DNA from 2 places in the Cobetia sp. 1AS1 genome. Region 1 is predicted to be linked to the other one. Evidence: riboswitches for the same ligand, from Rfam matches in the RefSeq annotation. Region 1 holds a riboswitch; the other holds the start of a gene.
The links. Region 1 has a riboswitch for thiamine pyrophosphate ahead of QD280_RS01985 (ABC transporter ATP-binding protein). Riboswitches for the same ligand answer to the same signal wherever they lie in the genome.
Positions count from the first base shown of each region.

Region 2: it holds a riboswitch for thiamine pyrophosphate, as region 1 does, so the genes downstream of both, thiC (phosphomethylpyrimidine synthase ThiC) here and QD280_RS01985 (ABC transporter ATP-binding protein) in region 1, are expected to answer to the same signal.

Region 1 covers NZ_JARWKU010000001.1:450,907-458,151, forward strand. Annotated here, with positions in the region: gene QD280_RS01965 (alpha/beta fold hydrolase) at 1-772, shown strand, start outside; gene QD280_RS01970 (MFS transporter) at 769-2,037, shown strand; gene QD280_RS01975 (ABC transporter substrate-binding protein) at 2,174-3,478, opposite strand; gene QD280_RS01980 (ABC transporter permease) at 3,661-4,428, opposite strand; gene QD280_RS01985 (ABC transporter ATP-binding protein) at 4,425-5,177, opposite strand; TPP riboswitch at 5,236-5,349, opposite strand; gene QD280_RS01990 (hypothetical protein) at 5,502-6,467, shown strand; gene QD280_RS01995 (potassium/proton antiporter) at 6,605-7,245, shown strand, end outside.
Region 2 covers NZ_JARWKU010000010.1:120,726-127,970, reverse strand. Annotated here, with positions in the region: gene QD280_RS15040 (lysophospholipid acyltransferase family protein) at 1-755, shown strand, start outside; gene QD280_RS15035 (PQQ-dependent sugar dehydrogenase) at 826-2,199, shown strand; gene QD280_RS15030 (TIGR04283 family arsenosugar biosynthesis glycosyltransferase) at 2,694-3,440, shown strand; gene QD280_RS15025 (TIGR04282 family arsenosugar biosynthesis glycosyltransferase) at 3,457-4,158, shown strand; TPP riboswitch at 4,294-4,420, shown strand; gene tenA (thiaminase II) at 4,567-5,226, shown strand; TPP riboswitch at 5,387-5,527, shown strand; gene thiC (phosphomethylpyrimidine synthase ThiC) at 5,654-7,245, shown strand, end outside.

The DNA of each region.
Region 1 (7,245 bases):
CGAGGAACAGACAACGAGCCAGCAGGACGCGACGCCGCTGGTCATTCTTCACGGCCTGTTCGGCAGTGCCGACAACTGGCGTTCGCATATCAAGTCATGGTCGCGGACGCGCCGCGTGATCGCGGTGGATCTGCGCAACCACGGCCGCAGCCCGCACGTGGCCGGCATGAGCTACCCCGAGCAGGCCGCGGATGTCATCGCGCTGCTCGACAGCCTCGCCATCGAGCGCTGTGACCTGCTGGGCCACTCGATGGGCGGCAAGGTCGCCATGCAGGTCGCGCTCGAGGCGCCCGAGCGTCTGCGCAGCCTGCTGGTCGCCGATATCGCGCCGGTCGCTTATGGCCACGGGCATGACGATATCTTTGCCGCCTTCGAGGCGGTACGTGACGCGCGCCCGGCCTCACGCAAGGAGGCTGATACGGTGATGGCGCAGCATGTCGATACCCCGGCCATTCGCCAGTTCCTCGCCACCAATCTGGTGCGTCTCGACGATGGCGCCATGGGCTGGCGCGTCGGGCTGGACCATATCGCGGCGGGCTACCCGCAGATCGTCGAGGCGCCGCACGGTCAGGGGCCGGTCGAGCTGCCGGCGCTACTGCTGTGGGGCTCGCGCTCCAACTATGTGCAGGCCGAGGGCCTGGCGACGATGCGCGAGCACTTCCCTGCGCTGGAAGACGACTCGCTGGAGGCCGGCCATTGGCTGCACGCCGAGCGTGCCAGCGAGTTCCAGCAGGCGGTGGTGGCGTTCCTTGATCGCGTCGCACGCGCTTGAGTACGCCGAGCCGTCACTCCGAAAATCGTCAGCCGGCCGCGAGCGAGCGGGTCATCCCGCCGGTGACCACCCACGAGCGCCTGGTGGTGGCGCTGGTCACCCTGCTGCAGTTCGCCGTCATCATGGGCTTCACCATGGTGATGGCGCTGGGCCCCGACTTTGCCACCTCGCTGGGCATTCCGCTGGATCACCTTGGCTATATCGTCGGCAGTTATCCGCTGGCCGCCGCGGTGGGCACTCTGCTGTGGACGCGACACGCCGATCGCTTCGACCGGCGCTGGGCGGTGCTGGGCTTCCTGTTCGGCGCGGCGCTCTGTCACCTGATCGCCAGCTTCGCCACCGACTTCGAGACCCTGCTGGCGGCGCGCATGCTGGGGGGCCTGTTCGGCGGTCCGGCGGCGGCGACGGCGCTGGCCATCGTGATCGACGTGGTGCCGGGAGTACGCCGGGGGCGTGCCATGGGCCTGGTGATGGGCGCCTTCTCGGTGGCCTCGGTGCTGGGGCTGCCGTTTGCGCTGTGGCTGTCGCAGGGCTTCGGCTGGCAGGCGCCATTTCGCGCCGTGGCGCTGTTGGCGCTGCTGGTGTGCGGGCTGCTGGCCTGGATACTGCCGCCGATCCGCGGCCATCTCGATAACCCCGAGACGCGTCAGCGCAGCCGCAAGGGCACCACGATCCTGGCCATCCTGGCCCAGCCCGACCATCGGCTGGGGCTGGCGCTGATCGCCACGGCGATGTTCAGCAACTTCCTGGTGATTCCCAACCTGGCAAGCTATCTGCTGTTCAATCTGGGCCTGCCGCGCGAGGATCTCGGTGGGCTCTACATGATCGGTGGCGGCCTGTCGCTGGTCGGCATGCAGCTGACGGGACGGCTGTGTGATCGCTATGGCTGTGTCTGGCCGGGCACCATCACCTGCCTGATGACGGCGCTGGTCGGCTGGGCCTTCCTGCTGCATTCGCCGGGACCGTCGCTGATCTGGATCGGCTTCGGCGCCTACATGCTGTTCTCGTCGGCGCGGCGTGTGACCCAGAATACGCTCAACAGCTTCATTCCCGCCGACCACGAACGGGCAGCCTTCACCAGCACCCAGAGTGCCGTGCAGCATCTGAGTTCTGCCGCCGGCAGCTATGTGGGCGCCGGACTGCTGGTCAGTACCCCGAGCGGCGCGTTGGAGGGCATGCCGCTGCTGGTCGCGGTGCTGATGATCGCGCTGGTGATTCAGCCGCTGCAGATTCTGTGGCTGTCGCGTCGCCTGGCACGCCGCTAGCGCTTGTGGAGTAGGCACAAGACGGCGAGAGCGAGCCGGTCCTGAACCCAAAACGCCCTGTCGGAATCTCCGGCAGGGCGTTTTGCATGGGGCGCGCAAGCGCTCAGCGTTTCAAGAGCTCTGGGCGCTCAACGTCTCAGGGCGCGTTGACGTCGACGGCCAGGTGGCTCAGCGACTGGCGCTTCTTGATCATGCCGCGCTCGAACAGGAAGTCCTCGAAGTCACGGTAGCGGCCGGCATCCAGCGCGGCAGGACGCAGCGCGAAGCGCGGCAGGGTGGCGTACCAGGCTTCCTTGTTGAGCTCGGTAGCCAGTGCCGGATCGGAGTCGCGGAACATCTCCCAGCCCTGGTCCGGGTGATTGATGATCCAGGCGGTGGCTTCGCCGACGGCGGCGAGGAAGCCGGCGTACTGGGCCTGCTTGCGCTCGTAGCTGTCGCTGTTGGCGACGAAGATCAGCTCGTCATAGGTCGGCACGCCTTCTTCCTCGATGTAGAAGGCGCGGCCCTTGACGCCTTCCTGGGCCATCTGGGCCAGCTCGAAGTTGCGGAAGGCGCCGGTGACGGCATCGACCTTGCGCGTCAGCAGGGAAGGCGTCAGCGAGAAGTTGACGTTGGTCAGTGTGATGTCATCCAGCGTCAGGCCGCTGTGCTGCAGCATGGTGGAGAGCAGCACTTCCTCGACACCGCCCACCGAGTAGCCGACCCGCTTGCCCTTGAGGTCGGCGATCGACTGGATGTCGCTGTCGGCGCGCACCACCACCACATTCAGCGGTGTGGCGACCAAGGTGCCGATACGCACCAGCGGCAGGCCCTGATCGATCTGCAGGTGCAGCTGCGGCTGATAGCTGATGGCGATGTCGACGCGCTCGGCGGCGGCCAGCTTGGGCGGCACGCTCGGATCGGCGGGGGCGATCAGCTCGACATCAAGGCCGTGCTTCTTGAACAGGCCCAGCTCCTGCGCCAGCACCAGCGGGGCGTGGCCGGGGTTGGTGTACCAGTCGAGCATGACCTTGAACTGCGTCAATGGCTGCTCGGCGGTGGCAGCATCCTTGGTAGCGTCATTGTCGGCGCCCTTCGAGTCAGCATCAGCGCTCTGTTCGTCGCTGGCGGCTGGCGGGGCATCCGCGGACGGTTCAGTACCGTTCTTCGCCTGTTCGGCGGCGCCGGCGGTCGCTTCCACGGCTTCCTGGCTTGCCACCGGCGCGGAGGCGGCCGAGTCGCCGTTCACTCCGACCTCGGCCTGCTGAGCGACGATTTCCGGCGCTGACTGGGTGCTGGTGGCGGGTTCTGCCTCGGCAGCGTGGGCCGACATGGCGGTGGCTGGCAGGCTGCTCAGGCACAGCGTGGTCAGCAGGGTGGCGAAGGCGGTGGACAGCAGCGAGGCACGCGGTGAACGTGTCGGCTGCGCTTTGCGCCGTGGCGCCGATGACGAAAGAGACATGGCGGAGTTCCTTGTGATCACAGGGTAGTGGTGCTGCCGTTCGTGGGCGGCAGTCGTCAGGCTCATGCAATTTGTGTCGAGCGTCGTTGCGTCTTTCGGTAACGCGGTCATGCGGTCATGCGGTCATGCAGTGTCTGCCCGAAGGCCAGTCGTCTTGACCCGGGTGTATCAGCTCAGGCGTGTCAGCCCAGGCGTGTCAGCCGGTCGCGGTGCCAGGGCATCAGGGCGCGCAGCAGCGCATCCAGCGAGAAATAGAGCAGCAGGGAGAAGGCGACCAGCACCAGCAGGGCGGCGAACATCAGGTCGATCTCCATGCGCGCGTTGGCGTTGAGCATCAGATAGCCCAGCCCCTGACTGGCACCGGCCCATTCCCCGATGACGGCGCCGATGGGGGCGGCGGTCGCAGCCATGCGAATGCCGGAGGCCAGTGCCGGCAGCGCGGCGGGCAGCTGGATGTGGATCAGTCGGCGCCATGGGCTGGCGCCCAGGGTATGGGCAAGATCCAGCCAGCCCTGCTGGGTCTGGCGCAGGCCGTCGTAGCCGGTGGAGGCGACCGGGAAATAGATGATCAGCGTCGCCATCACCACCTTGGACAGCATGTCATAGCCGAGCCACAGCACCAGCAGCGGCGCGATCGCGAACAGCGGTATCACCTGACTGATCAGCAGCATCGGCAGCAGCGTGCGGCGCAGGCGGGGAATGAAGGCCAGCGCCAGCGCGGTGGCAAGGCCGAGCAGAATGCCCAGCACCAGCCCGGCCAGTATCTCGCTGATGGTGACGCCAGCGTGATGGGCCAGCAGTGGCGCCTTCTGGATCAGCACCTCGAGCACGGCCTGCGGCGTGGGCAGAATGTAGGGCGGTACGGCGGTGACGGCAATGATCAGCTGCCAAAGCCCCAGCAGGAGCAGCGCGCTGATGACGAGGTGACGCATGGCGTGCAGACGTTTCATGCGGCCTCCTCGCTATCACGCAGGCGGGCGATCAGTTGCGCCTGCGCCGGTGGCAGGGCCGGGTCATCCAGCGGCACCGGGCGTGCGGCGCCAAGCCCCGGCAGGCGTTCCAGCTCGGCGCCGTGGCCCGGGAGGCTCGAGGGGCGCAGCACCAGCAGTTGATCGGCAAGGCGCAATGCCTCCAGCGGGTCATGGGTCACCATCAGGACGGTGCGGCCCCTGAGCAGGCGGCTGGCCAGATCATGCAGCTCCAGACGGGTGATGGCATCCACCGCCGAGAACGGCTCATCCATCATCACGACCGGTGCCTGCTGGTAAAGCGTGCGGGCGAGGGCGACGCGCTGGCGCTGACCGCCGGAGAGGGCGTCCGGCCAGGCCTGCTCACGGCCCTCAAGCCCGACCGCGGCCAGCAGCTCATGGGCAAGCTTGCGATTGCGCGGCCGCCGGCGCAGGTCATCGCCCAGCCACAGGTTGTCGATGACGCGCCGCCACGGCAGCAGCAGGTCCTGCTGCGCCATCCAGGCGACGCGGTCGGTCAGCGGCTGACCGTCATCGGTGGCGAGGTCGAGCTGGTGGAGGTCTGACATCTCAAGGCCGGCCAGCAGGCGCAGCAGCGAACTCTTGCCGCAGCCGGAGCGCCCAAGCAGTGCCGTCCAGCTACCGGCTTCCAGACGCGCGGAAATATCGCGGAACAGCGTGTGGCCGGCGTAATCGATTCGTGCGTTGTTGAGGGTGAGTCCCAGCGACACAGGCAATTCCGTGGTCAGGCGGCGTGCCGGCAGGAGGAAGCAGGTGACGCGCCGTGCAGGGCACGCGTCGGGGATTCCCTCCGCCGGTATCAACCGGATCAGGTTCCAGGGGTTGTCGCGCGACGTATCGCTGCGGCTCTCAGCCCATCCTCGGGCACCCCCATCCAGGCCGACAGTGTAACGTCACTGTCTTGCCGGTGTCTTGTCCGACGCGGGTCAGGTGGGCAGGGCAGAGGTGGCGTGCGAAACGGACTATGCCGATGTGCCACGCCTTGGGTATGCTGAGCATTACTGTAACAAGACGTGTAGCCCAAGGAGATCATCATGCCCGACACACCGGATCTCTCGACCTGTTCCAGTTATCCCGTTCCCCCACGGCGGCCGAGCACGGCTGAGGCCGTGGGCGAGCCGCGTCCCGTGCCCAGGGGCTGGCCCGAGGAGTCACTGACCCGCCGGCTCTCGACCTATCTGGGTCAACCCCTTGAACCGCTGGCGCTCGCCTGGCCGGATAGCGCCAACTGGCTATGGCGCCAGCGTGGCGGCACGCCCGGCCTCATCAAGCTGGCGCGCACCGGCCCAGACCATGACCCCTTCTGGCGCGCCATGCGCGGGGTCTTCGGCGCCGATCGCTGGGCGACCCCGGAGGGCCTGACGCGACTGGCGGGCGCCTTGCCCGCGCGCCTGCCGATTCCGCCGCTGCCCCTGACCTTTCTGGGGCGTCTCGATGGCGCGCCCATCTGGCACCTGCCGTGGTCCAGCGGGCAGCCGAGTGATCTCAGCATCACCTTCTGTGAGCTGCTGGGCGACCAGCTCGGTCGCCTGCATCAGGATACGGTGTCGGGCTTCGGTCAGCCGCTGGCGCAGCCGATGCCGCTATTGCACTGGAATACCCGTGTCACGCGCTTTCTCGCCCATCACCCGCGTTGCGCGGAACTCGGCACGCTGCTCAAGCGCACCTTCCCGGCACCGACTCGCGCGGTGTGGTGTCTGCCGGACATGCGCGCCGATCAATACCTGTGCGCCGCCACCGGCTGGGTATGGAGCGATTGGGAGGCGCTGGTGTGGGCACCGATCGAGTTCGACTGGGCGCTGGTGGAGTTGCTGCTGGAAACGCCGGAGCAGCGTCAGGCCTTCATGAAGGGCTATTCGCGCCATGGGCGCATGATCGATCTCGATGGCCAGCGTGAGCTGTGTCGTGCGCTGTTGTGGGCGATGGAGGCCTTCGGTCCGCGGTCCTATGCTGAGCTTGCGGCAGCCCCGGCCTGGGTCTCGCCGCGCAGCCTGGCGTGAAATCCGCGTGCTGCACACTGCAAGTACATGAAAGGTGTGAAATTTCTCTGCAGCCCCATCGCTGACATGGAATACTGTGGGTGAGTCGTCGTGGACGTCACTCGAGATCTGATGTAGGGCTTGGCGGGGGAGCACTCGTGGTAGAGAACCTGAATTATTATTTCTTGCTGGCAGGCACGCTGATCGCCTTGAGCGTGTTGGCCAGCCGCGTCTCGGCGCGTCTTGGCATGCCGCTGCTACTGCTGTTCCTCGGCCTTGGCATGCTGGCGGGTGAAGATGGCGTGCTGGGCATCCAGTTCGACGACGCCTCATCCGCTTACATGATCGGTAACCTGGCGCTGGCGCTCATTTTGCTCGATGGCGGCCTGCGCACACGGCTGTCCACGTTTCGTGCCGGCCTGAAACCGGCGCTGGTGCTGGCCACCGTCGGGGTCTTCATGACCAGCGGCCTGGTGGGCCTTCTGGCCATGTGGCTGTTTGACCTCACCCTGATCGAAGGCCTGCTGGTCGGGGCCATCGTCGGCTCCACCGATGCCGCGGCGGTCTTCTCGCTGCTGGGCGGCCAGGGTGTCCACCTCAATGAGCGTGTCGGTGCGACGCTGGAAATCGAGTCCGGCACCAACGACCCGATGGCGATCTTCCTGACCATCACGCTGGCCGAGATCCTGACCGGTCAGCTCTCCGGTGTCGCGTCGGGCATCATGAGCTTCCTGCTGCAGTTCGGTGTCGGCGCCGCCATGGGCATCGCCGGCGGCTGGCTGATCGCCCGCCTGATGCG
Region 2 (7,245 bases), on a different contig from region 1:
AACTGGGCAAGGTGTGGCTGGGCGATGAAGACGCCGTGCGCGATTCGATTCTCGAGGTCCACGGCCGCAACCTGCTCGACGAGGCCCGCGCCGAGGGGCGCGGCGTCATCGTACTGGCGCCGCACTTCGGCAACTGGGAAGTGCTCAATTTCTGGCTCTCCAGCCACTTCCCGTTCACCGCCATGTACGAGCCACCCAAGTTCGAGCGCCTCGACCCGATCATCCGCAATGGTCGTGAACGCATGGGCGCGAGCCTGGTGCCCACCAACTCGCGTGGCGTCGCTGCCTTGCTCAAGGCGCTCAAGCGCGCCGAAGCGATCGGCATACTGCCGGATCAGGAGCCGGGCCGTGGCAGCGGCGTCTTCGCCGACTTCTATGGCCGCCCCGCCTATACCGCCACCCTGCTGCCCAAGCTGGTGGCGAGAACCGATGCGCGCGTCGTCACCGGTGTCGCCCAGCGCCTGGAAGATGGCCATGGCTTCGCCATCCACTTCCTCGCCGCGGATGAGGGTGTCTATTGCGAAGAGGAAGTCGCCTCGGCACGCGGGGTGAATGCCTCGGTGGAAGCGGCGATCGCCTTGGCGCCGGCCCAGTATCAGTGGGAATACAAGCGCTGGCGCAAGAGCCCGCAGGAAATGGAGCAACAACCGGGCTGGCAGGAAGCCCGCTTCTATGCGCGCACCTATTCCTTCTTCTCGCTCAAGGGCTGGCGCCGCTACTTCAAGCATCGCCGCAAGGCCAGCAAGCGCGGCTGAGGGCAGCACTGGCGGATCAGGCCATCAGCTCCCAGACTGAATGCGCATGGCTCAATGACAGGAGGCAAGGATGCCGATCGAGACTCACGTCGCTCACACCGCTCACCTCACAAGTGGCGCATCGCCCCGGCGCCCCTCCCTGTCCCGGGCGGTATCGACACGCCTGCCGGCAAGTCTGGTGACAGGCTTGGCGACAAGGTTGGCAACAAGTGCGGCAACACGCCTGGCCGCAAGTGCCGCGGCGGCCTGTCTCGCATTGTCTCTGCCAGCCCAGGCAGAGACAGATGCCGCTTCCTCACTGTCGCTGGTGAGCGCTCAGCAAGTGCCCAGCGATGCCCCTGCGCTCAAGCTGCCTGAGGGCGCCACGCTCGAGCGGCTGGCCTCGCTCGACAGTCCACGCATGCTGCACCTCACTGATGCTGGCGAACTGCTGATCGGCTCGCGGGCCGAGCGTGTCTATCGCGCTCAGCTGACGCCGGACGGCAACCTCTCTGCCGTGAAGACGCTGGCCGAACTGTCGGGCTACCCTCACTCGCTGGTGGTGCGCGGCGACAAGCTCTATGTCGCGACCACCGCCGCCTTGCTGGTCGCCGACTATTCACCCGGCGAGTCTCTCACCCGCGATGACTTTCGTGAGCTGATCGCCCTGCCCGGCGGCGGTGGCCACAACTCGCGCACCTTGAGTCTCGGGCCGGATGGTGGCCTCTATCTGGCGCTGGGCATCCAGGGCAATTGCTCGAATCAATACCTTTCAGGCAGCGAGCAGGGCTACTCCTTCAGTGAACGCCGCGGCGGCGTGCTGCGCCTTGAGGAATCCGGCGATGCCCCGCACTGGCAGCCCTGGGCCAGCGGGCTGCGCAACCCGGTAGGCCTCGCCTGGCAGCCAGGTAGGGAAGATGAGCCGCGTCTGCTGGCCACCAACAACGGCCCCGACCACTGGGGCTATGAACATCCTCGCGAGCTGGTGGTTGCTGCCCGCGAAGGCAGCTTCCATGGCATGCCCTGGTATCAGTGGGTCGATGGCCGCTGGCAGGCGGATGATTGCATCACGAGCGATTCACCGCGTGAGCGTGACGAGATTGCGCCGCCGCTGGCCGAGATCCCCGCTCGCAGTGCGCCGATGGGAATCGCGGTGGTACCGCCAGAGCATCCATTGGCGGCAGACATGGATGTCGTGGTGGCAGTCCACGGCAGCTGGGGCACGGCGCCCTCCGGCAACGCGGCGGGTGACCCGGCCAGCCGCCGTGAGCCTCGCTTGCTGGGCCTCAAGCTGGCGACGCCAGACACTGAAGCACGCCTGGTGCCGGTACTGACCGGTCTGCAGGACAGCAGCAGCGGTCAGCGCTGGATTCGCCCGCTCGATGTCCTGTTCGGCCCTGATGGCAGCCTGTACTTCACCTCGGATAGCGGCGCGGCTGGCCTCTATCGCCTCACCTTCGATTGATGACCTCACCTTCAGCAGAACGGGCTTTTGAGAAGCGAGGCCCTGGCCCTTATTCACGCGCTCTCTCCAAGTCCTCTCTCCAAGCCCTCTTCTCCAAGCCCTCTCTTCAGGCTCTCTTTCCGGGAGCTGTCTGGCAGAGGGCCTATGGAGAGGGCCTATAAATAGGGCCGATGAATGCAGCGCTTGCCTGCTACAGATTCTGAAAACCTGCCTGGCATGCCCCGCCTGCGAATTACAGAAATGTAGTCCTGTGCCCTCGCATGCACCCAATGGCCAGCTAGGCATTGTGTGGCCATGGAGCGACACTGGGTCGACGCCAAGCGTTTAATGAGCGATGACGCGTTGAGAGAGCGTCTCTCGCTCGTGCATCCAGCCTACGAACTCCTGCGTATGATCCAACGAATACGCCATCGTCGGAGCCTGCCGCCATGAACCAGCAGCCACCCCCAGCATCACGGACGCCCGCCAACCGGGACTCCCTGTCGAGCACATGCATGCACCTGACGCGCGCTCCCTGGCTGAGCATCGTGATGCCGGTGCATGACGAGGCAGCCGACATCGTGCAAACCCTGATTGCCCTGAGTCGCCTGCGCGCGGGGGGTGACTGTGAAGTGATCGTGGTGGATGGTGGCTCTACGGATGGCACCCCCTCACTGGCCCGACCGCTGTGTGATGTCGTGCTGAACAGTGAGCCGGGCCGGGCACGCCAGATGAATGCCGGAGCCGCACGTGCACGCGGAGAATGGCTGCTGTTTCTGCATGCCGATACCGACTTGCCCGACAATGCGCTGGCATTGCTCAAGGAGGCCGTCACGACGCATCGCCGCAGCGACTGGGGCCGCTTCGATGTCAGCATCAAGGGCGAGTCGCCGTGGTTACCGATGATCGCTGCCATGATGAATCTGCGCTCGCGGCTGACCAGCATCAGCACGGGCGACCAGACCCAGTTCGTGCAGCGCTCGACCTTCGAGGCCATCGGCGGCTTTGCCGACATGCCACTGATGGAAGATATCTGGCTGAGTGCCCAGCTCAAGCATCTGACCCCGCCAATGAACCTGACGGCGCGTGTCACGACCAGCGGTCGACGCTGGGAGACCCACGGCGTCTGGCGCACCATCGTCAAGATGTGGGGACTGCGGCTGGCGGCCTGGTGTGGCGTCTCCCCTGCACGCCTGGCACGCCTTTACGGCTATCGCGCCGCGGCGCAGGCCTGTGAGCAGCGCGGCATGCCCCATGCGTGATACGGCGTTGCCTACCTTGCCCACAGCTGATGCCGCGTCAGAGGTGCGCCCGACTCTCATCATCTTCGGTCGCCTGCCCATCGCCGGCCACTGCAAGACACGCCTGATCCCCGCACTCGGCCCCGAGGGCGCAGCTCGACTCTACGCGCGGATGCTGAGCCATATCGTTGACCACGCCTGCGCCGCGCGCCTCGGCAAGGTCGTGGTGATGCTGACGCCCTCTGCCGAGCCGTCGGGTCAGACACCTGAACAGGCGGCTCTGCGGGCAGCGCTGGAAGCCCGGCTGCGAAGCGTTGTCGATGCCTCTGCCGACCTCACCTTCGAGGCACAGCCGCAGGGGGAGCTCGGTGAGCGAATGTCCCGGGCCATGGCCCGACATCTGCCCGAGGGGCCGGTATTGCTGATGGGCTCCGATCTGCCGGCGCTGGACAGCCAGCGGCTGCGCGAGGCAGCCCATAGACTGCGCACTCACGACGCGGTGCTTCAGCCCACCGACGATGGCGGCTATGGCTTGATCGGCCTCAAGGCGCCCTGCCCGCAAGCCTTCCTGCTACCCCGCTGGAGTCATGCCCATGTCTGCCGGGACACTCTGGAGCTGCTGGCCCGGGCCGGGAAAACGGCCGCTTGCCTGCCGACCAGCTGGGATGTCGATGAGCCGCGTGACCTTGCGCGACTGTCGCGCCACCTGCCGGCACTCATGGCCGACCTTGCCGCTTGAGGCTTTCCATAAACAAGCCCGCTTGAGACTCTTCACAGGTTCGGCATGCCTCCCAAAGTCGTATGCATTTTTGCTCACACTGCCCTTCTTCTGCGCCTCAGGGCTGTTACACTCGCTGCATCGTGACTCATATGTCACAGCTTGACGGGGTGCCGGTAAGACCGGCTGAGATGTCATGCGCAGGCGATGTTCTTGCGTGAATGACGATCCCGCCGAACCTGATCCGGCTAGTACCGGCGTAGGGATCAAGCGCGAAGCGATGCCACTCGATATCGTCACCACTTTCTCACGGTGACTGTCGGCACCTCCCCCGCTTTTCCCCTGCTCCTGTTCCGGTACTGGCCACGCTTGCGCCAGAGACCTGTCGCCCCATCACGGGTCGTCAGCACGCTCACCGAGGGATGCGTCATGCCTAGTTTCAACGACCTGACCAGTGCCTGCGCCGAGGAATGGCGTGACTATCTCGAGCACGACTTCGTTCGCCAGCTGGGCGAAGGTCGTCTGCCGGAGGAGTCCTTCCGCCATTACCTGCAGCAGGACTACCTGTTCCTGATCCACTTCGCGCGCGCCTGGGCGCTGGCCGCCTACAAGAGCCGCACCCTCGCGGAGCTGCGTCAGGCCACGGCCAGTCTCGACACCATCCTCAATACCGAGCTCGATCTGCATATCGGCTACTGCAGCGAGTGGGGCATCAGCGAGGATGACCTGAGCGAGCTGCCGGAATCCCGCGCCACCCTGGCCTATACCCGTTACGTGCTCGATTGCGGCCAGCGCGGCGACCTGCTCGATCTGCACGTGGCGCTCGCGCCCTGCCTGATCGGCTACGGCGAGATCGCCGAGTGGCTGCTCGATCAGGACACCACCGAGATCGAGAACAATCCATACGCGGACTGGATCGCGATGTACTCCAGCGATGACTTCAAGGAAGCCGTCGAAGCCGAACGTGAATGGCTGGATGCGCGTCTCTCGGAGGTCTCGGAGCGTCGACTGGGTGAACTGGTCGATGTCTTCCGGGACGCCACGCGACTCGAGATCGACTTCTGGCAGATGGGCCTCGATCGCGCTTGAGGCATGACGGACTGACGTCCCGGCGCTCGCCATGAGCCGCTCGGGATGACGCCATCCCCCATGGATGGCACGACTGACAGGCCAACAGAGCCTGGATGCGAGAATACTCCCCGAGGCAAGCCTGACGCTTCGGGCAACACCCTCTCGCATTGAAATCTGAACACGCTTGACGGGGTGCCGGTGGAACCGGCTGAGATCCTGCATGCATGCTTCGCCGCCCTGACGTGCGAGCTTGCCAGCAAGGGGTCCCGTGGAACCTGAACCGGTTAGGACCGGCGTAGGAATCAAGCTGATGGCCAGCCGCTGCGCGCGGCCGCCTCGCTCCCGGGCCACCTGCTGGCAAGGAGTCGGCGACGACCATCCTCTCCCTGCGCACGGTCTTCCCATGATGACGTCAGCCGTGACGTCGCCCTTTGAGGAGACCTGCATGAGCACTGCCCCGACGACACAAGACCCGCAAGCCACCAACGCCGCCGAGTCACCGCTCGCCTCGCAGCCTGAGGCTGCCCCCAAGGCGCGCGCGCGCGCCGGTCGCAAGGATGGCAGCCGCCACCTCGCCAGCGAAGCACAGGTCGACGCCGCAGCCATCGCGCCGCTGAGCGGCTCGCGCAAGATCTATATCGAAGGCTCTCGCCCGGACATCCGCGTGCCCATGCGCGAGATCGGCTGCTCGCCGACCCAGACCTCCAGCGGCCTGGAAGAGAACCCGCCGATCGTCGTCTACGATACCTCCGGCCCCTACACCGATCCGGCGGTCGAGATCGACATCCGCCGGGGCCTGGCGCCGCTGCGCGAGAAGTGGATCGAGGAGCGCGGTGATACCGAACAGCTCAATCAGCTGAGCAGTGAATATGGCCGCGTGCGCCAGGCCGACCTGCGCCTGTCGTCCCTGCGCTTCGAGCTGGACCACCGCCCGCGTCGCGCCCTGCCGGGCAAGAATGTCACCCAGCTGCACTATGCGCGTCAGGGCATCATCACCCCCGAGATGGAATACATCGCGATTCGCGAGAATCAGCGTCGTATCGCGCTGCGTGAGGAATATCAGGGCAGCGAAGCCGTCGAGAGCATTCTGGGCCACCAGCACCCGGGCCACAGCTTCGGCGCCAACCTGCCCGACGAGATCACCGCCGAATTCGTGCGTGAGGAAGTCGCCCGCGGCCGCGCCATCATTCCCGCCAACATCAATCACCCGGAAAGCGAGCCGATGATCATCGGCCGCAACTTCCTGGTGAAGGTCAACGGCAACCTGGGCAACTCGGCGGTCACCTCCTCCATCGAGGAAGAGGTCGACAAGATGACCTGGGCGATCCGTTGGGGTTCCGACACCGTGATGGATCTCTCGACCGGCGCCAACATCCACGAGACCCGTGAATGGATTCTGCGCAATTCTCCCGTGCCCATCGGCACGGTGCCGATCTATCAGGCGCTGGAGAAGGTCGATGGCGTGGCCGAGAACCTCGATTGGGAGATCTTCCGCGACACGCTGATCGAGCAGGCCGAGCAAGGCGTCGACTACTTCACCATCCACGCCGGCGTCCTGCTGCGCTATGTGCCGCTGACCGCCAGCCGCGTGACCGGCATCGTCTCGCGCGGCGGCTCGATCATGGCCAAGTGGTGTCTGGCGCATCACGAGGAAAGCTTCCTCTATCGCCACTTCGAGGACATCTGCGAGATCTGCAAGGCCTACGACATCAGCCTGTCACTGGGCGATGGCCTGCGCCCGGGCTCGGTGGCCGATGCCAATGACGCCGCCCAGTTCGGTGAGCTCGAGACGCTCGGCGAGCTGACGAAGATCGCCTGGCAGCACGATGTCCAGGTCATGATCGAGGGCCCGGGTCACGTGCCGATGCACCTGATCAAGGAGAACATGGACAAGCAGCTCAGCGAATGTGACGAGGCGCCCTTCTACACCCTCGGCCCGCTGACCACCGACATCGCCCCGGGCTACGACCACATCACCTCCGGCATCGGCGCCGCGATGATCGGCTGGTTCGGCTGCGCCATGCTCTGCTACGTGAC